DNA from 3 places in the Kitasatospora sp. NPDC127116 genome. Region 1 is predicted to be linked to each of the others. Evidence: predicted binding sites of a transcription regulator. Region 1 holds the regulator's gene; each other region holds the start of a gene.
What was found. The regulator HrcA, encoded in region 1, represses chaperone genes, less so after heat shock. The targets are predictions, from matches to a motif close to TTNGCACTCNGNNNNNCNGAGTGCNAA.
Positions count from the first base shown of each region.

Region 2: groL (chaperonin GroEL) is a predicted target of HrcA. The motif match lies at 4,757-4,783, and genes of this name have one in related genera.
Region 3: ACFVHV_RS26385 (FmdB family zinc ribbon protein) is a predicted target of HrcA. The motif match lies at 4,456-4,482, and genes of this name have one in related genera.

Region 1 covers NZ_JBHXTL010000002.1:67,753-77,396, reverse strand. Annotated here, with positions in the region: gene ACFVHV_RS01415 (Uma2 family endonuclease) at 1-493, shown strand, start outside; gene ACFVHV_RS01410 (DUF3097 domain-containing protein) at 484-1,317, opposite strand; gene ACFVHV_RS01405 (hypothetical protein) at 1,349-1,933, opposite strand; gene htpX (zinc metalloprotease HtpX) at 1,966-2,886, opposite strand; gene hrcA (heat-inducible transcriptional repressor HrcA) at 3,176-4,210, shown strand; gene dnaJ (molecular chaperone DnaJ) at 4,287-5,426, shown strand; gene ACFVHV_RS01385 (16S rRNA (uracil(1498)-N(3))-methyltransferase) at 5,502-6,251, shown strand; gene ACFVHV_RS01380 (PDZ domain-containing protein) at 6,383-9,644, shown strand, end outside.
Region 2 covers NZ_JBHXTL010000009.1:64,110-73,753, reverse strand. Annotated here, with positions in the region: gene ACFVHV_RS05995 (trehalose-6-phosphate synthase) at 1-913, opposite strand, end outside; gene ACFVHV_RS05990 (glucosyl-3-phosphoglycerate synthase) at 952-1,989, opposite strand; SAM riboswitch class I at 2,101-2,237, shown strand; gene thrC (threonine synthase) at 2,254-3,561, shown strand; gene ACFVHV_RS05980 (ubiquitin-like small modifier protein 1) at 3,597-3,875, shown strand; gene ACFVHV_RS05975 (cold-shock protein) at 4,413-4,616, shown strand; gene groL (chaperonin GroEL) at 4,938-6,560, shown strand; gene ACFVHV_RS05965 (hypothetical protein) at 6,717-7,073, shown strand; gene ACFVHV_RS05960 (hypothetical protein) at 7,095-7,268, shown strand; gene ACFVHV_RS05955 (hypothetical protein) at 7,275-7,997, opposite strand; gene ACFVHV_RS05950 (PadR family transcriptional regulator) at 8,064-8,447, shown strand; gene ACFVHV_RS05945 (hypothetical protein) at 8,444-9,424, shown strand; gene ACFVHV_RS05940 (copper homeostasis protein CutC) at 9,513-9,644, shown strand, end outside.
Region 3 covers NZ_JBHXTL010000072.1:8,382-18,025, forward strand. Annotated here, with positions in the region: gene ACFVHV_RS26370 (penicillin acylase family protein) at 1-863, opposite strand, end outside; gene ACFVHV_RS26375 (potassium/proton antiporter) at 1,103-2,587, shown strand; gene ACFVHV_RS26380 (MFS transporter) at 2,994-4,367, shown strand; gene ACFVHV_RS26385 (FmdB family zinc ribbon protein) at 4,494-4,811, shown strand; gene ACFVHV_RS26390 (hypothetical protein) at 5,170-5,454, shown strand; gene mscL (large conductance mechanosensitive channel protein MscL) at 5,485-5,904, shown strand; gene ACFVHV_RS26400 (hypothetical protein) at 5,940-6,161, opposite strand; gene ACFVHV_RS26405 (sigma-70 family RNA polymerase sigma factor) at 6,364-7,335, opposite strand; gene ACFVHV_RS26410 (phosphatase PAP2 family protein) at 7,760-8,608, shown strand; gene ACFVHV_RS26415 (carbon-nitrogen hydrolase family protein) at 8,733-9,623, shown strand.

The DNA.
Region 1 (9,644 bases):
AGCCGAGCTCATCAGGGGGGAAATCGTGATGATGGCCGGGCCGGACATGGTCCACAACCTCATCATCCGGGCCATCCAGCACCAGACGCCGTACACCCGGTGGAATGCACTGACCACGCAGGATGTGGCCTTTCCCCGCGAGGCCAGTGAGCCGCAGCCGGACCTGGTCGTGTTTGAGCGGGGGGCTGCGGAGGAGAGCGGTCGGCTGTTGCCCGCGCTTGCGGTCACCCTGGCGGTCGAGGTGGTTTCGAAGACCAGCGTGCTTCGCGACTACCGGACCAAACGGGAGCTCTATGCAGAGGGCCAGATTCCCGCATATCTGATTGTCGACCCGATCAAGGGTGTCTGTGTGCTGCTCACCGAGCCGAGTCGAGCGGCGGCCTCCGGGCTGCCGGACTACGCGGTCGAGCGGACCGCGAAGTTCGGCGAGTCGATTCCGCTGGATCTGCTCGACATCACGCTGGACACCTCGGAGTTCCGGACCTACTCCTGACCCGGCAGGGCCGTAAAGTCGATCAGTTCCTCCACCCGGCCCAGCAGTTCGGGTTCCAGGTCCTTGTAGCTGTCCACCTTCGACAGGATGTGCTTCCAGGCCGCCGGGGTGTCCACCGGCCAGCCGAGGCGGCGGCAGGTGCCCTCCTTCCAGTCCTCGCCCCGCGGGACGGCGGGCCAGCCGGGGATGCCCACGCTGGAGGGCTTCACGGCCTGCCAGATGTCGATGTAGGGGTGGCCGACGACCAGCACCGAGTCGCCGGTGACCCGGGCGGCGATGCGGTGCTCCTTCGTCCCCGGCAGCAGGTGGTCGACCAGGACGCCGAGGCGGCGGCCGGGGCCGGGCGCGAAGTCGGCGACGATCGCGGGCAGGTCGTCGATGCCGCGCAGGTACTCGACGACGACGCCCTCGATCCGCAGGTCGTCGCCCCAGACCCGCTCGACCAGCTCGGCGTCGTGCCGGCCCTCGACGTAGATCCGGGACTCGCGGGCGACCCGGGCGCGGGCGTTCGGGACGGCGACGGAGCCGGAGGCGGTGCGGCCCGGCGTCCGGGCGGGAGCCGGGCCGGCCGGGCGGACCAGGGTGACGGCCCGGCCCTCCAGCAGGAAGCCGCGCGGCACCAGCGGGAACACCCGGTGCTTGCCGAACCGGTCCTCCAGGGTGACGGTGAACCCCTCGGCGGTCTTCTCGCAGCGCACCACCGCCCCGCAGAAGCCGGTCGCCGCCTCCTCGACCACCAGGTCCCGCTCGGCGGGCACCTCCGGGGCGGGCCGCTGTTTCTTCCACGGCGGGGTCAGGTCGGGTCCGTACTGGCGGCTGCGCATACGGGTGATCATAGGGACGGCGGACGGTGTGTCAGAGGCCCGGCGCGCCCCAGACCGGGAACCAGCGGCTCAGGTCCTTCTCCAGCCGCAGGTCGTTCCCCAGCATCGCGTTGACCTGCAGCTCCAGCGGGCTGTTGCGCTTCTCCCCGCCGCCGGGCATCGGGGCGAAGGGATAGAACGTCCCGCGCTTGTAGAGGTAGACCAGGGCCAGCGACCGCCCCTGCGGATCGCGGAAGGCGACCAGCGAGCAGAGCAGCTGCGGCCCGAAGCCGTTCGCCTCCAGCTCGCTGTTGACCGCGTGCAGGTCGTTGACCAGCTCCGGCAGTTCGTCGGGCCGGTGCCGGGCGAGCAGCCAGGAGTAGCCGTAGTCGTCCTTGGAGGCCTCCACCGGGACGCCGCCGCGCTCGGTGTCGGCGTCCAGCAGGGCCCGGACCTGCTGCTCGACCTGGACGAAGGCCGCGCCCTCGACGGCCGCGAAGCAGACCGAGCCGAGCCCGGTGGGGGTGAACCCGGCCCCGGCCTCCAGGGTGAGCGCGGCGGACGGCACGCCGAACAGCTGGTCGAGGTCGGGCTTGACGGGCTTGGTGCGGCCGAACAGGGTGTCCAGGATTCCCACGGCGGTCCTTTCGCGTCAGGGGCTCGGCGGGTTCAGTGGCCGAGCTGCTCGGAGATCCTCGCCAGCTGCTCCAGCCGCTTCTCCAGGCTGGGGTGGGTGGAGAACAGCTGCGAGGCGGCCTCCCGGGCGCTCAGCGCGGGGGCGAAGTAGAAGGCGTTGTACGGCTGCGCCTGGCGCAGGTCCTTGCTGGGGATGGCCGCGATCTGCCCGGTCACCTTGGTGAGCGCCGAGGCCAGGGCGCTGGGCCGGCCGGTGAGCTGGGCGGCGGCCCGGTCGGCGGCCAGTTCGCGGTAGCGGGAGAGCAGCCGGGTGAGCAGGAAGCTGATCGCGTAGACGACGATCGACACCAGCGGGATGATCAGCGCCAGGATGGCGGCGTTCTGGTCGTTGTTGTTGCGCCCGCCGCCCATGAACCCGCCGTACACGGCGATCCGGGTCATCGCCCCGGCGAGGACGCCGAGGAACCCGGCGATCGTCATCACCGCGACGTCCCGGTGGGCGACGTGCGACAGCTCGTGCGCGAGGACTCCCTCCAGCTCCTCCGGTTCCAGCCGGCGCAGCAGCCCGGTGGTCACGCAGATCACCGCGTTCTGCGGGTTGCGGCCGGTGGCGAAGGCGTTCGGCATGTCGTTGTCGGCGACCGCCACCCGCGGTTTGGGCATGTCGGCCAGGGCGCAGAGCCGGTCGACGGTGCCGTGGAGTTGGGGGAACTCTTCCGGGGACACCTGGCGGGCGCCCATCGCCCGTTCGGTGATCTTGTCGCTGAACCAGAACTGGGCCACGAACAGCCCGCCGGAGATCAGGACGATCAGTGGCCAGGCGCCGCGCAGCAGCGCGATCAGCAGGCCGGTGAAACCGACGTACAGCAACCCGATCACGAACATCGTCGCGACCATGCGGCCGGTCAGGCCGCGGTCGGGCGCGAAACGGGTGTGCTGGCCCGAGCTCGACATCGCTTGCTCCTCCGTTCGCCGTCGCTTTCGATGCTGCCACCCGGACGGCCTCCCGGCACCACCCCGGTGCCGGGAGGATCGAACCGCCGGGGCCCCGCGGGCCGTGTCCGGAACTGCGGGGAGGATCACGCCCCTCGGGCCGTTCCTGCCGTAGGACCCGGGCCTTACACTGGCAGGTACGGTTCTGGCACTCGTACGTTCAGAGTGCCAAGACCGGGGGCCTCCCGGAGCGGCCCGCAGCAGTGAGGGACACAGTCGGACAACGTGCGAAGACGGAGGTGCGTGCCCCATGGCCGGTGAGGTCCGCCAGCTGGACGAACGCAAGCTCGCCGTACTCCGCGCGATCGTGCAGGACTACGTGGGCACCGAGGAGCCGGTCGGCTCCAAGGCCCTGGTGGAACGGCACAACCTCGGGGTCTCGCCGGCGACCGTCCGCAACGACATGGCGGCGCTGGAGGAGGAGGGCTACATCCACCAGCCGCACACCAGCGCCGGCCGCATCCCGACCGACAAGGGGTACCGCCTCTTCGTCGACAAGCTCGCCGAGATCAAGCCGATGAGCGCCCCCGAGCGCCGGGCCATCCGGCACTTCCTGGACGGCGCGGTCGACCTGGACGACGTGGTCGCCCGCACCGTGCGGCTGCTCGCCCAGCTGACCCGGCAGGTCGCGGTGGTGCAGTACCCCTCGCTGACGCGCTCCACCGTCCGGCACATCGAGCTGGTGGCGCTGGCCCCGGCCAAGGTGATGCTGGTACTGATCACCAACACCGGCCGGGTCGAGCAGCGGATGGTCGACTGCCCGGGCTCGGTCGGCGAGACGGTGCTGGCGGACCTGCGGGCCCGGATCAACGCGAGAGCCGCCGGCCGGCGCCTCCCGGAGGTCCCGGGGCTGCTGGAGGAACTGCCGGCGCTGTTCGAGCAGGCCGACCGGCCGACGGTCAGCACGGTCCTGGCGACCCTGTTCGAGACGCTCGCCGAGCAGAACGAGGAGCGGATCATGCTGGCCGGCACGGCCAACCTGACCCGCTTCGGGCACGACTTCCCGCTCACCATCCAGCCGGTGCTGGAGGCCCTGGAGGAGCAGGTCATCCTGCTCCGCCTCCTGGGTGAGACCGCGGACGCCGCGATGACGGTCCGGATCGGGCGGGAGAACGCCTATGAAGGGCTGAATTCCACCTCGATCGTTTCGGTCGGCTACGGTTCGGGCGACGAGAGCGTGGCGAAACTGGGTGTGATCGGTCCGACCCGGATGGACTACCCCGGCACAATGGGGGCGGTGCGAGCGGTGGCACGGTACGTGGGCCAGATCCTGGCCGAGTCCTAGCAAGGGCCACCGTTAGAATTTTTAACGGTGGCGTCCAGTCGCAGCACTACTACAGGCGGAACAAGCGGAGCATTTGGTGGCCACGGACTACTACGCGGTACTCGGCGTCCGACGGGATGCGGGGCAGGACGAGATCAAGAAGGCGTTCCGGCGCCTGGCACGCGAACTGCACCCGGACGTCAACCCGGACCCGAAGACGCAGGAGCGGTTCAAGGAGATCAACGCCGCCTACGAGGTGCTCTCCGACCCGCAGAAGCGTCAGGTCTACGACCTCGGCGGGGACCCGCTGTCCCCGGGCGGCGGCGGTGCCGGCGGCTTCGGCGCCGGCGCGGCGGGCTTCGGCTTCTCCGACATCATGGACGCCTTCTTCGGCGCCGCGGCCGGCCAGCGCGGCCCGCGCTCGCGCACCCGCCGCGGCCAGGACGCCATGATCCGGCTGGAGATCACCCTGGAGGAGGCCGCGTTCGGCACCACCAAGGAACTCCAGGTCGACACCGCCGTCACCTGCACCACCTGCAGCGGCGAGGGCGCGGCCCCCGGCACCTCGGCGCAGACCTGTGACATGTGTCGCGGCAAGGGCGAGGTCTCCCAGGTCACCCGGTCCTTCCTGGGCCAGGTCATGACCTCCCGCCCCTGCCCGCAGTGCCAGGGCTTCGGCACCGTCGTGCCGACCCCGTGCCCGGAGTGCGCCGGCGACGGCCGCGTGCGCGCCCGCCGCACCCTGACCGTCAAGATCCCGGCCGGCGTCGACAACGGCACCCGGATCCAGCTGGCCGGCGAGGGCGAGGTCGGCCCCGGCGGCGGCCCGGCCGGCGACCTGTACGTCGAGATCGCCGAGACCACCCACACCATCTTCCAGCGGCGCGGGGACGACCTGCACTGCACCGTCACCATCCCGATGACGGCGGCCTCGCTCGGCACCCGGGTGCCGCTGCAGACCCTGGACGGCCTGGAGGAGGTCGACATCCGGCCCGGCACCCAGTCCGGCCAGTCGATCCCGCTGCACGGCCGGGGCATCACCCACCTGCGCGGCGGCGGCCGGGGCGACCTGATAGTGCATGTCGAGGTGAAGACGCCCACCAAGCTCGACGCCGAGCAGGAGGAACTGCTGCGCCGCCTCGCGGTGCTGCGCGGCGAGGAGCAGCCGTCCGGCCAGTTCGCGCCGGGCCAGCAGGGCCTGTTCTCCCGCCTGAAGGACGCCTTCAACGGCCGGTAGTCGTCCGCGGAGGGGTGCCGGGGGATCCCGGCACCCCTTCCGTGTTCCCGTCCCACTCCTGGAGGTTCCCCCGTCATGACCGCGCCCGTCTTCGTCGTCGAGACCGAGCGGATCGCCGCCGCCGTGCCCGGGGCCGTGGTGCGCCTGGACGGCCCGGAGGGGCGGCACGCGGCCGCGGTGAAGCGGCTGGAGCCGGGCGAGGCGGTCACCCTGGCCGACGGGCTGGGACTCGGGGTGGACGGCACGGTCGCCGAGGTGCTCGGCAAGGACGCGATCGACGTGACGGTCGCCGCCGTGCGCCGGGAGCCGGAGCCCGCGCCGCGGATCGTGGTCGTCCAGGCGCTGCCCAAGGGCGACCGCGGCGAGCTGGCCGTGGAGACGATGACCGAGGTCGGCGTGGACGTGGTGATCCCGTGGTCCGCCTCGCGCTGCATCACCCAGTGGAAGGGCGAGCGCGGCGCCAAGGCGCTCGCCAAGTGGCGGGCCACCGCCCGGGAGGCGGGCAAGCAGTCCCGCCGGCTGCGCTTCCCCGAGGTCCGCGAGCCGATGACCACCCGGCAGCTGGCGCCGGTGCTGGCGCGGGCCGCGTTCGCCGCCGTGCTGCACGAGGAGGGCGCCGAGCCGCTGGCGCACGCCGGGCTGCCGGAGGGCGGGGACATCGTGCTGGTGGTCGGCCCCGAGGGCGGGGTCTCCCCGGAGGAGCTGGCCGCCTTCGCCGAGGCGGGCGCCAAGCCGTACCGGCTGGGCTCCTCGGTGCTGCGCACCTCGACCGCCGGGGTGGCCGCCGGCGCGCTGCTGCTCGGGCGCACCGGCCGCTGGTCGTGACGGCTGCCGTGCAGGCGGTCGGGGCGGCCCGCGGGGCGGTTCCCGGGAGGGCGTAACAGCCCTCCGCGGGCGGCGCCGGAAGTCTGGGAAAAACGGCGCGGATCGTACGCGCACCTGCTTAGGCTGGCCGGGTGACGGACTCCCTGAGCACCTCCTCGAACAGCTCGGCGGGCGCCTACCTGCGCCATCCCCACCTGCACGGCGACCTGGTCGCCTTCGTCGCCGAGGACGACCTCTGGCTCGCCCCGCTGGACGGCGGCCGGGCCTGGCGGCTGACGGCGGACCACCTGCCGGTCCACCACCCGAGGTTCTCCCCGGACGGGCGGCACCTCGCCTTCACCTCCACCCGGGACGGCGCGCCCGAGGTGCACGTGGTGCCGGTGGACGGCGGCCCGTCGCGCCGGCTCACCCACTGGGGCAGCCACCAGACCCGGGTGCTCGGCTGGACCGCCGACGGCCGCCCGATCGCCGCCACCGCCGCGGGCGAGGCCAGTTTCCGCCGCACCTGGGCGCACGCCGTGCCGCTGGACGGCGGCGAGCCGCAGCGGCTGCCGTACGGGCCGGTCGGCGGGCTCGCCTTCGAGCCGGGCGGGGACCGGGTGCTGCTGAGCAGCGTCAACGGTCGCGACCCGGCCTGGTGGAAGCGGTACCGGGGCGGGCGGGCCGGCAAGCTGTGGCTGGGCCGGGACGAGTTCGTCCGCGTCCACGCGGAGCTGGACGGGCAGCTGGACTCCCCGCTGTGGGTGGCCGGGCCGGGTGGGCGGGACGGCCGGATCGCCTTCCTGTCCGACCACGAGGGCGTCGGCGAGCTGTGGTCCAGCGGCCCGGACGGCACCGACCTGCGCCGCCACACCGCCGACCCGGACGGCTTCTACGCCCGCGGCGCCACCACCGACGGCACCCGGGTGGTCCTCCACCGGGCCGGCGACCTCTGGCTGCTGGACGACCTGGACGGTGCCGAGCCGCGCCGGCTGGACGTCCGCCTCGCCGGTCCGCGGGCCGGGCGCCGCCCCCGCCCGGTGCCCGCCGCGCACTGGCTGGACTCCGTCGCCCCCGACCGCACCGGCCGGGGCAGCGCCGTGGTGGTGCGCGGCAGCGTGCACTGGCTGACCCACCGCGAGGGCCCGGCCCGGGTGCTGGACGAGACCCCGGGCGTGCGCGGGCGGCTGGTCCGGGTGGTGCCGGGCGAGGACGGCGCCCAGGGCGTGCTGTGGGTGTCCGACGCCGAGGGCGAGGACGCCCTGGAGTTCGCCCCCGACCTGCACGGCGCCGAGCGCCGCCGGCTGGCCGCCGGGCAGCTCGGCCGGGTCAACTCGCTGGTGGTCTCCCCGGACGGCAAGCAGGCCGCTATCGGCGTGCACGACGGCCGGGTGCTGCTGGTCTCGCTGGCCGACGGCGCCGTGCACGAGCTGGACCGCAGCGCCGACGGAGAGGCCGGCGGGCCGGCCTTCAGCCCGGACTCGGCCTGGCTGGCCTGGTCGCGCCCGGTGCGCGGGATGGGCCCCCACTCGCTGCGCCAGATCGTGCTGGCCAACCTGGCCACCCGGACGGTCGGCGAGGTCACCCAGCCGCGCTTCGTGGACACCTCGCCCTCCTTCACCGCGGACGGGCGCTACCTGGCCTTCCTGTCGGTGCGCAACTTCGACCCGGTCTACGACGCGCACGTCTTCGACCTGTCCTTCCCGAACGGCTGCCGCCCCTACCTGGTCACGCTGGCCGCCGACACGCCCTCCCCGTTCGGGCCGCAGCGGGCCGGGCGCCCGCTCGGCGGGGAGGAGGACGAGCCGAAGGCCCGGAAGGCGGACGGCGAGGAGGCGGCGGCCGACGCCGCGCCGGTGACCAGGGTGGACCTGGACGGCATCGCCGACCGGATCGTCCCCTTCCCGGTCGAGGGCGGCCGCTTCGAGGACCTGGCCGCCGCGAAGGACGGCGTGCTCTGGACCAGGGCCCCGCTGATGGGCGAACTCGGCGACGAGGCCGCCTCCTTGGACGACGACCGGCCCCGCCCGGTGCTGGAGCGCTTCGACCTGAGGAAGCGCCGGGTCGAGCAGCTGGTGCACGGCCTGGACGGCTTCTCGGTCAGCGCGGACGGCACCCGGGCGGCCGTGCTGGACGAGGGCGAGCTGCGGGTCGTCCCGGCCGACCACAAGGGCGGCGACGACGAGGAGACCACCGTCGACCTCGCCCGGCTGCGGGTGACCGTCGACCCGGCCGCCGAGTGGCGGCAGATGTACGCCGAGAACGGCCGGCTGATGCGGGACAACTTCTGGCGCCCCGACCTCTCCGGCGTCGACTGGGACGGGGTGCTGGAGCGCTACCGGCCGCTGGTCGAGCGGGTCGGCTCGCACGACGAACTGGTCGACCTGCTCTGGGAGGTGCACGGCGAACTGGGCACCTCGCACGCCTACGTGATGCCCTACGGCCGGTACACCGAGCCCGCCCGGCGCCAGGGCCTGCTCGGCGCCGACCTGGTCCGGGACGGCGAGCGGTGGCGGATCGCCCGGATCCTGCCCGGGGAGTCCTCCGACCCCAGGGCCCGGTCGCCGCTGGCCGCGCCCGGCGCGGCGGTCCGCCCGGGCGACGCGGTGCTGGCCGTCAACGGCCGCCCGGTGGACCCGGTCACCGGCCCGGCCCCGCTGCTGGCCGGCACGGCGGGCCAGCCGGTCGAGCTGACCGTGGCCGGGAAGGACGGCACCGACCGGCGCCACCCGGTGGTCGTCCCGCTCGCCGACGAGGAGGCGCTGCGCTACCACGACTGGGTGGCCGGGCGGCGGGCCGCGGTGCGCGAGCTGTCCGGCGGGCGGCTGGGCTACCTGCACCTGCCCGACATGCAGACGGCCGGCTGGGCCCAGCTGCACCGCGACCTGAGCAGCGAGATGGCCAGGGAGGGCCTGGTCGTCGACGTCCGGGGCAACCGGGGCGGCCACACCTCGCAGCTGGTGATCGAGAAGCTGGCCCGCCGGATCATCGGCTGGGACGTCATCCGGGACACCGACCACCCGGTGCCCTACCCGGCGGACGCCCCGCGCGGTCCGGTGGTCGCGCTCGCCGACGAGTTCACCGGCTCGGACGGCGACGTGGTCAACGCCGCCGTCCAGGCGCTCGGCATCGGCCCGGTGGTCGGCACCCGCACCTGGGGCGGGGTGATCGGCATCGACAGCCGCTACCGGCTGGTCGACGGCACCCTGGTCACCCAGCCCAAGTACGCGCTCTGGCTGGAGAACTACGGCTGGGGACTGGAGAACCACGGCGTCGACCCGGACGTCGAGGTGCCGTTCGCCCCGCACCACTGGGCGGCCGGCGAGGACCCCCAGCTGGCCGAGGGCGTCCGGCTCGCCCTGGAGCGGCTCGCCGAGACCCCGGCCCGTACGGCGCCGCCGCTGCCCTGGCGGT
Region 2 (9,644 bases), on a different contig from region 1:
GCTCGGTGCGGTCGACCCGGACGATGGTGCGGCGGTCGCCGACGGTCCGGCGGAGGGCGGCGAGGCGTTCGTCGACGTCGGGGCGGTGGGCGCGTTCGCGCAGGAAGCCGGCGTCGGCGCCGAGGGCGTGGACGCCGAGGCCCGTGGTGCGGCCGTCGAGGGTGACGGTGAGCGCGTCGTGGTCGACGGTCGCGTCCAGGAGGTCCTCGCAGCAGGCGGCGAAGGCGCGGGCCCAGCGTTCGGTCAGGAAGCCGGCCCGGTCGGCGCCCAGGATGCCGGTGAGGACGGCCCGGGCGACGTCGTCGGGCAGCATCCGGTAGTACTCGGGCGGGGCCCAGGGGGTGTGCGAGAAGTGGCCGATCCGCAGGTCGGGGCGGGCCGCCCGGAGCAGGGCCGGGACCAGGGAGAGGTGGTAGTCCTGGACGAGGACCGCGGCGTTCGGGGCGGCCTCGGCGGCCAGGGCCTCGGCGAAGGCCTCGTTGTACGCCCGGTAGGCGGCCCACTCGGTGCGGAAGCCGGCGTCGAAGGCGGGTGCCGTGGGGGTCGCGTAGAGCAGGTGGTGGACGAACCACAGGGTGGAGTTGGCGACGCCGTTGTAGGCGCGGGCGAAGGTCTGCGGGTCGATGTCCAGCATCCGTACGGCCTGGCCGCCGACCTCGTGGCCGGCCAGGTCGAGGCGGCCCCGCGGCGCCTCGGCGGCGGCTCTGCGGTCGGCGTCGTTGAGGGCGGCGCAGACCCAGACGGCGTTCGGGTCCGCGATGGCGGAGAGGCCGGAGACCAGTCCGCCGCCGCCGCGGCGCAGGGTCAGCGTGCCGTCGTCGGCGGTGCTGAAGGACACCGGTCCCCGGTTGGAGGCAACCAGGACGGGGGCGGTGCCGGTCGCGCTCGAACGGTTGGTCGTGAGATCGCCCATGGTTGGGATGTTGCCGGGGGTTCGGGGCGGCAAACCCCTCAATGACGGGTCGCGTATTCGGGGACGGTGTGCATCGGGGGGCGTTCCAGGGCGGTCACCGGGTGGGTGTGGGCGGTGAAGGCGCGGGTTTCCGGGTCGCGGGTGAACTGGGTGAGCTGGGGGTGGACGAGGTCGGCGGAGGCCTTGAGGCGGTGGGTGCGGTCGAGGCGTTCCAGGGCGGTCCGGTAGATGGTGGCGGCCATCCGGCCGAGGGCCTGGCCGTCCTGGTGGCGGTGGTGCCGGACGCCGACGTCCACCTGGGCCAGGGCGTCCAGGCCGGCCAGTTCCAGGGCGTCGACCAGCAGGCCGAGTTCGACGCCGTAGCCGGTGGGGAAGGGCAGCCGTTCGAGCAGTGAGCGGCGGGCCGCGTACTCGCCGCCGAGGGGCTGGACGAAACCGGCGAGTTCCGGCCAGTGGAGGTTGAGCAGGGGCCGGGCGACGAGTTCGGTGACCCGGCCGCCGCCGGCGGGCAGGACGGCGCCCTCGGATTCCAGCGGGCGGTCGTACATGGCCTTGACCAGCTGGATGGACTCGTCGGTCAGCAGCGGGCCGAGGATGCCGGAGACGAGGGACGGGTCGAATTCGCGCAGGTCGGCGTCGACGAAGCAGACGATGTCGCCGCGGGTGACCAGCAGCGAGCGCCAGAGCACCTCGCCCTTGCCGGGGACGGCGGGCAGCCGGGGCAGGACGGCGTCGCGGTGCTCGACCCGGGCGCCGGCCTCGGCGGCGACGGCGGCGGTGGCGTCGGTGGAGCCCGAGTCGACGACGACGAGTTCGTCGACGAGCGGGAGGCGTTCCATCAGCTCGCGGCGGATGGTGCGGACGATGTCGCCGACGGTGGCCTCCTCGTCCAGGGCGGGGAGGACCACGCTGACGGTGCGGCCGGTGCGTTCCTTGGCGGCGAGGAGGGTGCGGACCGGCCGGTCGGCCGCGCTCCAGGAGCGGCGGCGCAGCCAGGACGCCGCCTGCGGGAGGAGCTCGGGAATCGGTTCGGCGGGCACGGAGGTCTCCTCGGCGGGGTCGGTGGGACGGGTCATCTCGCGTGGCGGACGGACCCGTTCAGGATTGACGCCTTCGGATACAGTCTTCGTACAGCGGTCGGACCTTTGCACGCCGGGGTCGCCGTTGAGCATCACCACAATTTCACAAGCTCATCCAGAGGGACTGAGGGAACGGCCCGTTGACGTCCCGGCAACCTTCCCGCGCGGCTGTCTGTCGACAGGCCCCGGCGGGACAGGTGCCAATTCCGGCCTGTGGCGCGACCGTGCCACGGGGAAGATGAGGAGAGAGGCCTCGCCATCATGGCTATCGACACCGCCGCACCCTCCCCCAGCCTTCGGCCGGGGGGACCCCCGCCCGTCGACCTCGGCCCCGCCGCCGCGCTGTCCTGTCGCGAGTGCGGCACCCGCTTCCCGCTCGGCCCCAGCTTCGCCTGCCTGGAGTGCTTCGGCCCGCTGGAGATCGCCTACGAGTTCGGCAGCGAGGGCGCCGAGGAGCTGCGCAAGCGGATCGAGGCCGGTCCGGCGTCCATCTGGCGGTACGCGCCGCTGCTGCCGGTTCCGGCCGACGTGGCGTCGAAGCCCAATCTGAACCCGGGGTGGACCCCGCTGGTGAAGGCGGACAACCTGGGCCGGGAGCTCGGTTTCACCGCCCAGCTGCACGTCAAGGACGACTCCGGGAACCCGACGCACTCGTTCAAGGACCGGGTGGTCGCCTGCGCGATCGAGGCGGCCCGGGCGTTCGGGTACACCACGCTGTCCTGCTCCTCCACCGGCAACCTGGCCGGCGCGGTGGGGGCGGCGGCGGCCCGGGCCGGGTTCCGGTCCTGCGTGTTCATCCCGCACGACCTGGAGCAGGGCAAGGTCGTCATGGCCGGGGTGTACGGCGGCGAGCTGGTCGGCATCGAGGGCAACTACGACGACGTGAACCGCTTCTGCTCGGAGCTGATCGGCGATTCGGCCGGCGAGGGCTGGGGCTTCGTCAACGTGAACCTGCGGCCGTACTACGGCGAGGGTTCCAAGACGCTGGCGTACGAGATCTGCGAGCAGCTCGGTTGGCGGCTGCCGGAGCAGATCGTGATCCCGATCGCCTCGGGCTCGCAGCTGACGAAGATCGACAAGGGCCTCCAGGAGCTGATCAGGCTCGGCCTGGTCGAGGACCGGCCGTACCGGATCTTCGGTGCCCAGGCCGAGGGCTGCTCGCCGGTGTCGGCCGCGTTCAAGGCCGGCCGGGACGTGATCAAGCCGGTCAAGCCGGACACCATCGCCAAGTCGCTGGCGATCGGCAACCCGGCCGACGGCCCGTACGTGCTGGACATCGCCCGCCGCACCGGTGGCGCGGTGGAGGACGTCACGGACGCCGAGGTCGTGGCGGCGATCCGGCTGCTGGCGCGGACCGAGGGCATCTTCGCCGAGACCGCGGGCGGGGTGACCGTCGGCGTGCTGAAGAAGCTGGTCGAGACCGGGCAGCTGGATCCGGCCAAGGAGACCGTCGCGATCAACACCGGCGACGGCCTGAAGACCCTGGACGCCGTCTCCGACGCCGGGATGACCGCCGTCATCCGCCCGACGCTGGACTCGTTCCGCGCCGCCGGCCTCGCGTCCGCCTGAACCACCCGATCGGCCCCGCCCCCGCAAGGAGAGTCATGAGCGCCAACGTCCGCATTCCCACCATCCTCCGCACCTACACCGACGGTGCCGCCGTGGTGACCGCCGAGGGTGCCACCCTGGCCGAGGTCGTCGCCGACCTGGAGAAGAACCACCCGGGCATCTCGGCCCGCATCCTGGACGACACCGGCAAGCTGCGCCGCTTCGTGAACGTCTACGTGAACGACGACGACGTGCGTTTCGCCGAGGGCCTGGCGACCGAGATCGAGGACGGCGCCGGCATCTCGATCATCCCGGCGGTGGCCGGCGGCTGCTGAGCCTTCGCGACCAACCCGCGGTCGCCCGCGCGTACGGAATTCCGTTTCCCGTATGCGCGGGCGACCGCTGGCATTCCGGCCGGAATATTTCCCGGTCGAGTCGGAGTAGAGTGTGGCTCGGTTGGGAACAGGGTTTCCCTTTCGGCCCCCGCAGTGCTCGGCCCGGGGGCGTCCGGCCGGCGGGACCGGCCCGTGAAACATGTCAGGCGGATGTCAGAATTCCCGCGGACATTTGAGTAATTCGTCCGCTATGTCCGGCGTGAAATGCCGAGATTATTCCGATTCGGCCCGTCCTGTCCCTTGACATCGAGGCGGAATTACCGGTGGCTGGCCCTGTTGCAGAGGGCGTCGATCCGGATACATTCAGCGGCGGTCGACGCAATCACCCGCTCGCCGGAAGCCGCCTGGCGTCCTGCACGGAGGGTTGCGGCGTGCACGGCTGCGCCCAGGGGGGGTTCCCCGGGCCGGCCTTCAACCAACCCGGGCCCGCGACCTGCGGGCGCGTGAAGGGCCAGCACAGCACTAGGGGAGTTCGGAATGGCTCAGGGCACCGTCAAGTGGTTCAACGCGGAGAAGGGCTACGGCTTCATCGCGGTCGACGGTGGTGCGGACGTCTTCGTCCACTACAGCGCGATCCAGATGGACGGCTACCGCACCCTCGAGGAGGGCCAGCGGGTCGAGTTCGAGATCTCTCAGGGACAGAAGGGCCCGCAGGCGGACATGGTCCGCGCCGCGGTCTGACCCCTTCCGACCCCAGGAGCTCGGCGCGGCCCTGCGGCTGGTGACCTCTCGCTTCTCGACGGGCCCGTGCGACTCGTGTCGCACGGGCCCGTCGGCGTTCCCGGGCGGCCCCGGCGGCGGCTCGCGGATTGCCGATTGGGCTTGCACTCGCCCACCCGGAGTGCTAATCATTGGCGTTAGCACTCACAGTGTGAGAGTGACAGCGGACCGGGTCGGTGAGGCCCCCGGGAGCGGAGGGAATGGACCTCCGCGCACCAGGGCCGTCCGTCGCGGGCACCCCTTGGTCCGAGCAGTCGACCGTGTCCCGGAGGACCACTTCTGATGGCCAAGATCATCGCCTTTGATGAGGAAGCTCGCCGCGGCCTTGAGCGTGGCATGAACCAGCTCGCCGACGCGGTGAAGGTCACGCTCGGCCCCAAGGGCCGCAACGTCGTGCTGGAGAAGAAGTGGGGCGCCCCCACGATCACCAACGACGGTGTCTCCATCGCCAAGGAGATCGAGCTCGAGGACCCGTACGAGAAGATCGGTGCGGAGCTCGTCAAGGAGGTCGCCAAGAAGACGGACGACGTCGCGGGTGACGGCACCACCACCGCCACCGTGCTCGCCCAGGCCCTGGTTCGCGAGGGTCTGCGCAACGTCGCCGCCGGCGCCAACCCGATGGCCCTGAAGCGCGGCATCGAGAAGGCCGTCGCCGCCGTCTCGGACCAGCTGCTGGCCCAGGCCAAGGATGTGGAGACCAAGGAGCAGATCGCCTCCACCGCCTCCATCTCGGCCGCCGACACCCAGATCGGCGAGCTCATCGCCGAGGCCATGGACAAGGTCGGCAAGGAAGGCGTCATCACCGTCGAGGAGAGCAACACCTTCGGTCTGGAGCTCGAGCTCACCGAGGGCATGCGCTTCGACAAGGGCTACATCTCCGCCTACTTCGCCACCGACCTGGAGCGCATGGAGGCGACGTTCGAGGACCCGTACATCCTCATCGCCAACTCCAAGATCGGCTCGGTCAAGGACCTGCTCCCGCTGCTGGAGAAGGTCATGCAGAGCGGCAAGCCGCTGGTCATCATCGCCGAGGACGTCGAGGGCGAGGCCCTGTCGACCCTGGTCGTGAACAAGATCCGTGGCACCTTCAAGTCCGTCGCCGTCAAGGCCCCGGGCTTCGGTGACCGCCGCAAGGCCATGCTCGGCGACATCGCCATCCTCACCGGTGGCACCGTCATCTCCGAGGAGGTCGGCCTCAAGCTGGAGAACGCCGGCATCGACCTGCTGGGCACCGCCCGCAAGGTGGTCATCACCAAGGACGAGACCACCATCGTCGACGGTGGCGGCGACAGCGAGCAGGTCGCGGGCCGCGTCAACCAGATCCGCGCCGAGATCGAGAACAGCGACTCGGACTACGACCGCGAGAAGCTCCAGGAGCGCCTCGCCAAGCTGGCCGGCGGCGTGGCCGTCATCAAGGCCGGCGCGGCCACCGAGGTGGAGCTCAAGGAGCGCAAGCACCGCATCGAGGACGCCGTCCGCAACGCCAAGGCCGCCGTCGAGGAGGGCATCGTCGCCGGTGGTGGCGTCGCCCTGCTGCAGGCCGGTGTCGCCTTCGACAAGCTGGAGCTGGACGGCGACGAGGCCACCGGTGCCAACATCGTCAAGGTCGCGCTGGAGGCCCCGATCAAGCAGATCGCGACCAACGCCGGCCTGGAGGGTGGCGTCGTGGTGGAGAAGGTGCGCAACCTCCCCGCCGGTCACGGCCTGAACGCGGCCACCAACACCTACGTCGACCTGATCGCCGAGGGCATCATCGACCCGGCCAAGGTCACCCGCTCCGCGCTGCAGAACGCCGCCTCCATCGCGGCGCTGTTCCTCACCACCGAGGCCGTCATCGCCGACAAGCCGGAGAAGGCCGCCGCGGCCGCCGGCGGCGGCATGCCGGGCGGTGACATGGACTTCTGATCCTGATCGCTTCGATCGGATCGGTTGGACCTCGTCCGTGTGGGCGGTTCCCTTCGGGGGGCCGCCCACACGGCGTTTCGGCGGTCCGGGTGTTCCGGGCGTTCCGGGTGTTCCGGGCGTTTCGGCGTTCCGGACGTGTCGACGGAGAATGGACGGATGGCTGCTGACGACATCGAGACCGCCCTGCACAACGCGCGGGCACTGATCCTGGCCGACCTCACCGCGCGGGACGTGGCGGACGCCGCCGTCGTCTCGCTGGTGGAACAGGCCGTGACGCACCGCCGCTGGTGGCTGGAGCAGTGGCCGGACGGCACCGAGTACGTGCTCGGGCTGGTCGCCCAGGACGTCCAGGACGCGCTGCTGGAGGCGTACGGGCGCTGGCCGCTGTGCGCCGACTGCGCGGCCGACGGGGACCCGCACGCCCTCGGCGTGGAGCCCGAGCTGGGGCCGGACCCGCACTGGGTGTGCGGCAAGCAGGGCGCGGTGGTGGCACCCGTGGGGAAGCTCGCGTAGACCCGTGCGTACGGTGGCGGCATGAGGCGCTGGGTGTGGGGTGCGGTGGGCGGGTGCTGCGGGCTCGGGCTCTGGTGGGCCGCGGTGGAGCTGTCGGGGGCCGGCCAGGACGCGTGGTGGGCCGTGGTGGGTCGCCTGCCCGCGGTGCCGGCGGGGATGGCCGCCGCGGACCGGGTGCTCGCGCGGCGGGGCTGACGGGCGTCAGAGGGCGCCGAGTTCGGCCGTCAGATTGGTCCGCGCGGCGGCCGTGAAGCGCTCGCGGGCGGCGGGGGTGCGGTAGAGCGCGGGCAGGGCGAGCAGATGGCGCAGGACGGCGGCCCGGCCGGCCGAGAAGTCCGGCGCGGGGACGAAGCCGTACTCCTCGCGGACGGCGGCCGCGTACGCCGCGTACGCCTCGGGGCTGCCGCCGAGGACGGCGAGGTCCGCGTCGCAGAGCACCTCGCCGTTGCGGTCGCCGGGCGCCGGGTCGTGGCCGACGGTGAGCAGCACGAGGCGCTCGACCTCGGCGACCCGCTCGGCGGGCAGTCCGGCGGCGGTCAGCGCGCGGACGGCCAGGGCGGCGCTGCGCTCCTCGTTCTCGGTGCGGTCGGGGCGGTAGACGGCGTCGTGGAACCAGGCCGCGAGCCGGACGGCCTCCGGGTCGTCGGCGTGCCCGGCCAGCTCGTCGACGTGTTCCAGCACGGCGTGCAGGTGGGTGACGGTGTGGTAGCGGCGCTGCGGCTCCGACCAGCGGCGCAGCAGCTCCCGGCCGTACGGTTCGGGCTCGACGGCGGCCCCGCAGCGGGTCAGCAGCGCGGTCCAGGCGGCGAGCAGGCCTTCGGTGAGCGGGCCTTCGCCGAGCGGCCGGTGCCCGGGGGTGGACGGTCGGTGCCCGGCGGACTGCCGGTGCGCGGCGGCGGACGGGTCGTGCTCGGTGGTCGGCATGGCGACCATTGTGGCGGCCCGGCCGGGCGCTGGACCTATAGGTAGGTTGACGATATATGTAGTCGTATGACTGAACGCTCCATGCAGGAGCCCACGCTGCTGCTGCTCACCGCGCTGGCCGATGCCCCGCGGCACGGCTACGCGCTCATCCAGGAGATCGCCGCGATCTCCGACGGCCGGGTCAGGATGCGCACCGGCACGCTCTACGGGGCGCTCGACCGGCTGCTGGGCCAGGGCCTGATCGAGGTCGCCGCCGAGGAGGTGGTGGACGGCCGCGCCCGGCGCAGCTACGCGCTGACCGGGGCCGGCCGGGACGCGCTGGCCGCCGAGGCGGAGCGGCTGCGGGCGGTGGCCACCGAGGCCGAGCGCCGGCTCAGCAGGATCCGGTCGATGCTGCCGGGCAAGGCCGGGTCGCAGGGGCGGCCCGCGGCGGGGGGAGGCCTCTCATGAGCACGCCGGCGATCGGCGCGGCGCCCTCGGCGGTGCTGCGGGCCGCGCTCCAGCTCTACCCGGAGCGGTACCGCCGCGAGCGCGGCGAGGAACTGGCCGAGGTGTTCGCCGACACGACCGCGGCCGGCGGCCGGCTGGCGGTCGCCCGGGAGGTCCTCGGCCTGGCGGTGTACGGGCTGCGGGTGCGGCTCGGACTGACCGGGGCCTCGCCGGCCGGGCGGCTGCTGGCGCTGCTCGCGCCGATGCTCGCCGGGGCGGTGGCCGGGGCGGCGCTGGCGGCCTGGCTGACCACGGCGGACCGGGTCGCCAACCGGTTCGCCTGGGACGACTCGTTCGGGACCCGGTTCGCGATGTTCTGCCCGCCGGTGGCCGCCGCGCTGCTGGTGGTGGCGGCCCTCCTGGGACGGTGGGCGGCGGTGCGGGGCAGCGCGCTGATCCTGGGCGCGTCGGCGCTGTACGAGCTGGGGGGTGCCGTGTGGCACGACCTGGCGGACGCCGCGCTGTACCCCGGATTCGACCTGTGGTGGAGCGGCTACATCGGGATGGCCACGCTGCCGTTCGTCGGGGCCGCGCTGCTGCTGGTCGCGGCGCCGACCGACCTGCTGCCCCGGCCGACCTGGCGCACGGGCGGCCTGGTGCTGGCCTCGGTGGCGGTGGGCGCACTGCTGGAGGCGGCCCAGAACTGGGACGACACCAACTTCCCGCTGGACCTGGGGTGGGTCGTGGTGATGCTGATCGTGCCGCTGCTGCTGACCCTCGCCGGGCTGCGCGGGCGGATGGCGCCGGCGGCGGCGGGGGCGGCGGTGCTGGTGCTGACCGGCCCCGGCTGCCTGTTCAACATCTGGCGCGAGTCCCGCGGGGTGTCGCACCTGCTCCCGGTGGCGGCGCCGACGGTGGCCGTGCTGCTGCTGGTGGCGGTCGCGGTGCACCGGTTCGGGCGGCGGGAGGCGGTCGGGGCGGTCCAGGGGCCGGCCTGACCGGGAGGAGCGGGGAGGCCGTTTCCGGGTGACCGGAACGGCCTCCTCGGAGTTTCCGGGGGCGGACGGATGTGGCAGGCTGTCGAATATGTCTAGACCAATTTTCGAAGTCATCGCGCTGACGCCCCAGGACGCCCAGGCCGCCGAGTCGGGCGGCGCCGACCGGCTCGAACTGGTCACCGACATGGCCGCCGACGGGCTCACCCCGTCCGTCGAGGAC
Region 3 (9,644 bases), on a different contig from region 1:
AGCTGCGGCATCGAGTCGACCCGGTCGGTCAGGCCCTGCAGCATCGCCTTGGTGGCCGCCGCGCCCTGGGCGGTGGCGGCCGTTCCGGCGGCCGTCCCGGACAGCGGGGAGCCGTCGGCGGGACGGTAGTTGTCGCCGGTCACGGCGCCGGTCTTCACGATGGTGCCGTTGCGGGCGTACGGATAGTCCGGGTACAGCTCGGCGATCTTGTCGGGGCCGAAGTCCTGGGCCAGCAGCGAGCGGTCGATCTCCTCCTGGAGGTTCCCGGAGAGGTTCCAGGCCATCGCCTTGAGCCAGGCCACCGAGTCGACCGGGGACCACTGCTCGGGCCGGTAGCCGCCGTTGACGACGCCGAGCAGGCCGTACTCCAGCGAGGCCTTCGCGCCGCCGGGGTGCTCGGCGAGCCACGCGTTCACGCCGTCCGAGTAGGCCTGGAGGTGCTTCTTGGTCTCCGGCGACAGCTTGGTGTCGAACTCCTTCTGCGCCACCTGCCGCCAGCCCATGGTGCGGATGAACGCGTCGGTGTCGACCTGGCCGTCGCCGAACATCTCGGAGAGCCGGCCGGCCGTGATGTGCCGGCGGACGTCCATCTCCCAGAAACGGTCCTGCGCCTGGACGTAGCCCTGGGCACGGAAAAGGTCCTCGTCGGTGTCGGCGTACAGCTGCGGGATGCCGTTGGCGTCCCGCTTGACGTCGACGGGCGCGCTCAGGCCCGGCACCTTGACGCTGCCGTCGACCTCCGGGAAGGAGGCGCGGACCGCGGAGACCCCGCGGTAGCCGCCGTAGCCGGTGCCGGCCACCAGCAGCACGACCAGCACGATCACGATCAGACGGGCGCGCCGGAACTTCTTCGAGCGGGGCATCTGGGTCCTTGCGGTCCTGACTTCGGGGCGGGCGGGCGTGTCCAGGGCCTGCGGCCGTGACAGGGCACCACATTAGGCCGAGTCGGCCGGGCACCGTGAACGGGGGACCAAGCTAAAGATATGGCAAAATGTTAGACTGCGTAACGATCCGCAAGAGGAGCATTGACGACTTCTTAACGGGTCACCCCACAGCACCACCAGACACCCCGCCCGCCCATGCCTGCCCGAGGTGCCCCTGCGTGAACGTCTCCCATCTGAACCAGCTCCTGCTTGAGTCCTCCGTGATCCTGCTGTTCGCGGTGGGCGCCGTCCGCCTCTCCACCCGATCAGGGCTGCCCAGCCTGCTGATCTATCTCGGGATCGGCGTGGCGCTGGGACAGAACGGGATCGGCGTCACGTTCAACAACGCCGAGCTCACCCAGGTGCTCGGCTACGCGGCACTCGTGGTGATCCTCGCCGAGGGCGGCCTCAAGACCAGCTGGCGGGAGATCAAGCCGGTCATGCCGGCCGCGACCGTGCTCGCCACCGTCGGCGTCGGCATCAGTGTCTTCGCCACCGCCGCCGGCGCGCACTGGCTGGTCGGCCTGGACTGGCGCACCTCACTGCTGCTGGGCGCCATCGTCTCCTCGACCGACGCGGCCGCCGTCTTCTCCGTGCTGCGGATGGTCCCGCTGCCGCACCGGCTCACCGGCCTGCTGGAGGCCGAGTCCGGCTTCAACGACGCGCCCGTGGTCATCCTGGTCGTCGCCTTCGCCACCACCGGGGAACTGGACACCTGGTACGTCCTGATCGGCACGATCGCCGCCGAACTGGCGATCGGCGCCGCGGTGGGCCTCGCCGTCGGAAAGATGGGCTCCTACGGGCTCAAGCACGTCGCACTGCCCTCCTCGGGCCTCTACCCGATCGCCGTGATGGCGCTCACCGTGCTCGCGTACGCCGGCGGCGCGCTGCTGCACGGCTCCGGCTTCCTCGCCGTCTACATCAGCGCGGTGATACTCGGGAACTCCAAGCTGCCGCACGGCCCCGCCGTCCGGGGCTTCGCCGACGGACTGGCATGGATCGGGCAGATCGGCATGTTCGTGCTGCTCGGGCTGCTCGTCACGCCCGAGACCATGGGCGACGCGGTGGTGCCCGCGCTGGTGATCGGCGGAGTGCTGGTGTTCCTGGCACGACCGCTGTCGGTGATGGTCTCGCTCACCCCGTTCAAGGTGCCGGCCCGCGAGCAGGCGCTGCTGAGCTGGGCCGGACTGCGCGGGGCGGTGCCCATCGTGCTGGCCACCATCCCGGTGGTGTCCGGCGCGCACCGGGCCGAGGACGTCTTCAACATCGTCTTCATCCTCGTCGTCGTCTTCACCCTCCTCCAGGGGCCGACCCTGCCGTGGGTGGCCAAGCGGCTGCGGATCGACGAGGGCGACATGGGCCAGGACCTGGGCATCGAGTCCGCCCCGCTGGAGAAGCTGCACGGGCACCTGCTGTCGGTCGCGCTCTCCCCCACCTCGAAGATGTCGGGCGTGGAGATCAGCGAACTGCGGCTGCCCAAGGGGGCCGCTGTCACCCTGGTCGTGCGGGAGGGGAACTCCTTCGTGCCGGACAAGGCGACGGTGCTGCGCGGCGGGGACGAACTGCTGGTGGTCACCACGGACGAGGTCGGCGAGGCGGCGGAGCGGCGGCTGCGGGCCGTGGACAAGGGCGGCAAGCTCGCGGGGTGGCTGAACGGGCGGTGAGCGCGGGGGTCGGCTCGGCTCGGCCCCTTCACTGCTCGAAACCGGCTGGGGCGGGCCGTCACGGCCGCTCCGGCTCGCCCGGCCCGCCCGGCTCCTCCGGCCCGTCACGGCTGGGGCAGGCCGGAGGGGCCTGGGTCGGCCGAGGGTCGGCCGAGGGTCGGCCGAGGGTATCTACGCGCGTAACTGATACGATGGTTCGATCATCCGTATAACCACCGCTAGACCACCCCCAATTTCTGCCTGACGCAGAGTTGGCGCGACCGCTCGGCGGCCGCGGTCCGGCTCCCGGCCACCACGCCGGACCGGCCCGGTATCTACCCCGGTCGACGCGCGAGAGGACGACTCTCGGCGCCGTCGGGGCCACACCATGCCCTGCCGCGCTACCAGGCAGCAGGAAGGACCGACCGTGACGGCGCGCCGAACGGTCGACACCGCCGCGGACCACGCGGCCACCCCCGCAGCTCCGGCCCCCGCCCGCGTCGGGTACGGCGAGCTGCTGCGCACGCCCGGGGCCTGGACGTTCCTGTCCCCCGCCCTCGTCGCGCGGCTGCCGTACGCGATGCTCAGCATGGGCATCCTGCTGCTCGTCACCCGGACCCACGGCTCGTACGGCACCGCCGGTACGGTCACCGCGGTCGCCGCCGTCGCCCAGGCCCTGGTCGGGCCGCAGACCGGGCGGCTCGCGGACCGCTACGGCCAGGCCGCGGTGCTCGTCCCGACCGTCCTGGTGCACGCGGCCGCGGTCGGCGCGCTGATCGCGCTCGCGCTCGGTCACGCGCCCGCCTGGAGCCTGTTCCTGGCCGCCGTCCCGGCCGGTGCGAGCGTTCCGCAGGTCGGCGCGATGGTCCGGGCCCGCTGGGTGGCCACGTTCACCGCGGACGGCGCCTCCGACGCCTCCGCGGCCCGGGTGAGCACCGCCTTCGCCTTCGAGTCCGTGACGGACGAGTTCACCTTCGTGATCGGCCCGATCCTGGCCTCCGGCATCGCCGCCCTCGCCAACCCGGCCACCGCCCTGGTCGCCGAGGCCGCGCTGACCCTCGTCGGCGGCCTGGCCTTCGCCGCCCAGCGGCGCACCGCCCCGGCCCGGATCGTGCCGCAGCCCGGCACCAAGCGCGCCTCGGCGCTCGCCTCCCCCGGCGTCCGCCTGCTGGCCGGGACCTTCCTCGGGGTCGGCGCGGTGTTCGGCGGCATGCAGGTGTCGGTGAACGCCTTCGCCGACTCGGTCGGGCAGCACGACGCCGGCGGCACCGTGTACGGGATCTTCGCCGGCGGCTCGATGCTGGCCGGCGTGCTGTACGGCGTGATCGCCTGGCGGCGGCCGGTGCAGCAGCGGATGCTGATCAGCTACACCCTGCTGGTGCTGGGCTGCTCGGTGCTGTGGGCGATGCCCAACCTGGTCGCGCTGACCGTCGCCGGGCTGGTCTGCGGACTGGCCATCGCGCCGACCCTGATCAGCGGCTACACCCTGGTCGAGACGCTGGTCGCGGACGGGGCCAAGACGGAGGCCTTCACCTGGCTGACCGGCGCGATCGGGCTGGGGCTGGCCGTCGGCTCGATGGCGGCGGGCCGGCTTGTCGACGGGCACGGGCCCTCGACCGGGTTCCTGGTGCCGGTGGCCGGGGCCGGACTGGGGCTGATCGTGCTGCTCTCGCTGCGGCACCTGCTGGTGGCACCGGGACCCGGGGCGGCCGTCGCGGGCACCGCTCCGGCCCGGGGTTCGGGCGACGTCCCGGCGGAGCACGGCGGTGCCGGACGGCTGGTGGGCGCGGCCAAGGGCTGAGCGGGAGGCGGTCCGGTGGCCGGGCCCGGCCCATCTCACACCGGAGTCGCTGGACTGATCCCGCGGAATGCCGCATCATTGACCATCGTTAGCACTCATCAGGCGAGAGTGCCAGGAGGAAGACAAGTGCCCACGTACCAGTACCAGTGCACCGAGTGCGGCAACGGCCTGGAGGCGGTGCAGAAGTTCACCGACGAGGCGCTGACCACGTGCCCCGACTGCCAGGGACGACTCCGCAAGGTCTTCTCGGCCGTGGGCGTCGTGTTCAAGGGCTCCGGCTTCTACCGGACCGACAGCCGCTCGTCCTCCAGCAGCACGGTGGGCGCCGGGTCGTCGTCGACCCCCTCGACGTCGTCCGCCACGTCCACGTCCTCCTCGGCTTCGTCCTCGTCGTCGAGCTCCGGCTCCTCGTCGTCGTCCAGCCCGGCTCCCGCCGCGAGCTGACCTCGGCACCGGGCCATCGGCCCGGGACGGCCCGCAGACCTCGGAGAGGCCCGTCGGCCCCGCTTCCACGCGGGGACGGCGGGCCTTTCCGCGTTCCCGTCGGCTCCGGCCGTCGGCCTCCCCGCTTTCCCCTCTTCCCCCGCTTCCCCCCTCCTCCCCTTCTTGCCCCGCTGCGGCCCCATGGGCTTTCCGTCACCCCGGACGGGCCGGAGCAACTCGTGCGGGTGAACGAAGTTGTCCACAGGGCCCGGTTGTCCACAGGCCTGGGGAAATTGCTGTCCGAGTTCGCCGGAAACGCTCATCGTGTGGGCATCCGGTCCGCGAGGGGCCGGGCCGCCGACACTCCGGAGGTGCGTCGATGACGACCGCGAACTTCTCCCTGCCCCTACCCCTCCCGCTGCCCGCGCCCGCCGTGCCGCCCCGGCAGGAGCTGCCGGGCTTCCCGCCGATCCGGCGCGGGTGCGGCGGGTGGCACCGCTGGCGCAGTGCGGTGCGACGGCGGGCCGGGGTGCCCGTCCTGGTGCTGCTCGCGGTGGCGGCGGCGCTGGCGCTGGGGCCCGCGCGGGCCGGTCTGCCGCCGCCCCAGGGGGGCGCGCTGGGCCGGACGGGTTGTCAATCCGGGACTGCGGAAGATCACCCGTAACCGGGGGGCGACTTCGTCGTTCGAGGCGGCATGAAGGGCTTCAAGGAATTCCTGCTGCGTGGAAATGTCATCGACCTCGCCGTGGCCGTGGTCATCGGCGCGGCTTTCACCAACATCGTCAACGCCTTCGTCAAGGGCGTGATCAATCCACTCGTCGGCGTCTTCGGGACGAAGGACCTCGCGTCCTACAGTTCCTGCCTCAAGGGGCCCTGCGAGGTGAGCCCGACCGGCGAGGTCACGTCCGGAATCCTCATCCTGTGGGGATCGGTGCTCAGCGCCGCAATCCAGTTCCTGATCACCGCGGCGGTCGTCTACTTCGTTCTGATCGTGCCCATGAACAAGCTGGCGGCCCACCGCAAGACCCTCGCCGAGAAGGCGGCGGACCTCGAAGCCAAGGAGGTCACCCTGCTGACCGAGATCCGCGACGCGCTGGTCGCGCCGCTGCGCTGACCGACGGGTGCCGGTCGGCGCACGGTCCCCGTTCCTCAGCCCCCGTGGTGCGGCGGGCGCTGGCTCAGGTACCAGTCCAGCCCCCGTCCACCACCCTCCCCCGTCCCGGGGCGGGCACCCCAGCCCGCATCGGTGTCGTCGCTGGACTGCTGGTCCAACGGGTCCCGGAAGACCAGCCGGGCCTTGGCGACCGCAGCCTCCCGGGGCTCCTGCGCCCGGTCCCGCTCCTGGCCCTTTTCCTGCCCCTGCTCGCTCACGCCGTCCACTCCGTCCACTCGTCCCTCCCCTCCAGCCTAAGAGCCCCGCGGCACGCCTCGGGCCCCGGTGCGGAACGCTCCGCGCCAGGGCCCGGATGAGGGCTCGGCCAGCGGGCCCGGCCGGCCCGTCGGACGGGCTGTCGGGCGGCCTGCCAGGCGGAACTGCCCGGGTGGCCTGTCGGGTGGCCTGTCGGGTGGCCTGTCAGGCGGCTTCGAAGCCCGCGTGGTCGGCGATCTTCTTCAGCTCGGCCAGCGCGTGCTTCTCGATCTGGCGGATCCGCTCGCGGGTGAGGCCGTGCTGCTTGCCCACCTCGGTGAGGGTGCGCTCGCGGCCGTCCTCCATTCCGTAGCGGGAGCGGATGATCGAGGCGGTGCGGTCGTCCAACCGCCCGATCAGGTCGTCCAGTTCCTCACGGCGGAGCATGACCATCACGGCGTCCTCGGGGGACGTGGCCCCGGTGTCCTCGACGAGGTCACCGAACTGGGTCTCGCCCTCGTCGTCGACCGACATGTTGAGGCTGACCGGGTCGCGCGCCCAGTCCAGCACGTCCTTGATCCGGGCCTCGGTGGTGTCCAGCTCGGCCGCTATCTCGGCCGGCTCCGCCTCACGGCCCAGCTCCTTGGACTTCTCCCGCTGCACCCGCCGGATCCGCCCGAGCTCCTCCACCAGGTGCACGGGCAGCCGGATGGTGCGGGACTGGTCGGCGATGGACCGGGTGATCGCCTGCCGGATCCACCACGTCGCGTACGTGGAGAACTTGAAGCCCTTGGCGTAGTCGAACTTCTCGACGGCGCGCACCAGGCCCGCGTTGCCCTCCTGGATGAGGTCCAGCAGCGGCAGGCCGCTGCGCGGGTAGCGACGGGCGACGGCGACCACGAGCCGGAGGTTGGACCGGATGAAGACGTCCTTGGCGCGCTCGGCGTCGGCGGCTATCGTCTCCAGCTCCTCGCGCGTGACGCCGTCGGGGAGTCCGCCCTCGTCCATCAGGTGCTGGGCGTACACGCCGGCCTCGATCCGCAGCGAGAGCTCGACCTCCTCGGCGGCATCGAGCAGGGGTGTCCTGGCGATCTCGTCGAGGTACATGCCGACCAGGTCGCGGTCGGCCTCAAGGTTGGTCGGGCGGGCCGCGCGACTCCGGTCGGCCCTGTCGCGAACGACGGCACGGGTGGCCATGCTTGCTCCCTTTGCTGGTATTGCCGAGGTCTGCCTGCCTGCCTCGTGAGGGCAAGAAGTGCGGGCCCCTGGAGGCACACACGTAACGATCCAACGAACAGAATCCGGACAACATTCCCAAGTCACTCAGATTCTTCCCGGCGATGCAGTATCCTGCCGGTTTTCACCCCGGCCTCGAACGCTGAGTGACCGGTCGGACGCGTCCCGTACCATCGGCCAACTATCCCGGGAGCGATGTCTTCACTCGACCGACACGCTGCCGCCGCCCACCCGTTGAACCCGCGAACGGCCGCCGACGTTCCCCGCGTTCCCCGCTTTCCGCGGCCGCACGCACCCCGGCACACGCAGGTCCTCCTCACAAACGATGCCGAATCGCTATCACTCCGGCTCTTGCCCGGCACGGGACACTGGGAAGGTGTCAGTCATGCACCTGACCAACGGCACGAACCGCCTCACTGCGCGTAACCGCAGTCTCCTTCGGGACACCGCGCTCGCGCTGGGCTGTGCCGCACTGTTCGGCCTGCTGGCCGCTCCGGTGACCGGCCAGTGGCACCCGCTGGTCCGCTTCGACCAGGAGTGGATCGGCGAACTGCACACCTACGCCCGGGAACACCGGGTGTGGACCGCCTCCGTGCAGACGCTCTCGGACATCGGCGGCACCGTCACGATGCGGATGCTGCTCGGAATCGCCGCCGGGTGGCTCTGGTTGATCGGCGCACGGGTGCTGGCCGGCTGGGTGGCCGCCCAGGCGCTGGTCGGCTGGGGCGCCCAGTGGGCGCTGAAGCTGGCCTTCGGCCGCAGCCGCCCCTCCTTCACCGATCCGGTCTCGCACGCCGACGGCCCGGCCTTCCCCTCCGGGCACGCCATGGCCTCGGCGATCACCTGCGCCGTCCTGGTCGGCCTGCTCTGGTACCGGGTCGGCCGGCGCGGCCGCACCGCCGCCTGCCTGGTGGCGGCGGCCACGGTGCTGACCATCGGCTGGACCCGGATCGCGCTCGGGGTGCACTGGCCCAGCGACGTCCTGGCCGGCTGGCTGGCCGCCGGCATCGTGCTGGGCACCGTGACCGCCGTGATCCAGGTCTGGCGCCCCGGCGCCCTGGCCCGGGACGTACGGCGGGTCAACTGGCGCACCAGGGACCGGGTCCAGCGGGTCGTCGTGTCGGGCGGGCGCTCCTCGCGCACGGCCGCCCCGCTGGACGAGGACGGGCCGCACGGCCCGCCGGAGGAGGTCCCGGGCGACCCGTCCGGCCGGGCCGACGAGACCGTCCGCTGAGGCCTCGTCACCCCACGGCCCGCTCCCGGCCACCACCGGCCACCACCGCCGACCACCGCCGACCACCGCCGACCACCGCCGACCACCGCCGACCACCGCCGACCACCGCGCTAGCGTGGCGGCCATGCCCGACACCACCGCCCCCACCGCCCCCATCTCCTCCGCCGCGCCCGCCGGTTACCCCGTGCGCCCGCTGCGGATCGCCACCGTCCAGGCCCAGGCCGTGGCCGGTGACATACCCGCCAACGTCGCCCAGGCCGCCGAACTGATCCGCGAGGCCGCCCGGGCCGGCGCCCGGCTGGTGCTGTTCGCGGAGAAGGTCCTCTCCGGGTACGAGCCCGAGCTGATCAGCGCCGACCCCGTCAAGTACGCCGTCCAGACCGGCGATCCGCGCCTCACGCCGATCGCCGAGGCCTGCCGCGAGACCGGCACCGCCGCCATCGTCGGCGCCGCCGTACGGGACGGCGCCGACCTGCGCGTCTCCGCCCTCGTCCTGGGCCCGGACGGCGAGTTCGTCACCCGCTACGACAAGCAGCACCTGTTCATGACCGAACGCGAGCACTACCGCCCCGGGACGGCCGGCTGCACCCTGGAGCTGGACGGCTGGCGGCTCGGGCTCGGCGTCTGCTACGACTCCGGCTTCCCCGAGCACGCCCGGGCCGCCGCGCTCGACGGCTGCCACGCGTACCTGGTCGGCGCGCTGTTCAGCATGGGACACGGCCACCACGAGTCCCGCACCTGGTTCCCGGCCCGCGCGCTCGACAACACCCTCTACACGGTGCTCGCCAACCACATCGGCCGCACCGGCGGCTGGCACACCTGCGGCGGCAGCGCGGTCTGGGGCCCGGACGGCCGGCTGATCGCCGAAGCGAGCGAGGACCGGCGCGAACTCGTCGTCGTCGACCTCGACCCGGACGTCCTGCGCCGCACCCGCGAAACCGAGTCCCTCCTCGCCGACCTCGCCCTCGCCACCGCCCGCCCGCAGGCCCCCCGAGCCCGCTTCACCCTGGCCTGACGCACCTCGGCGGCCACCCCG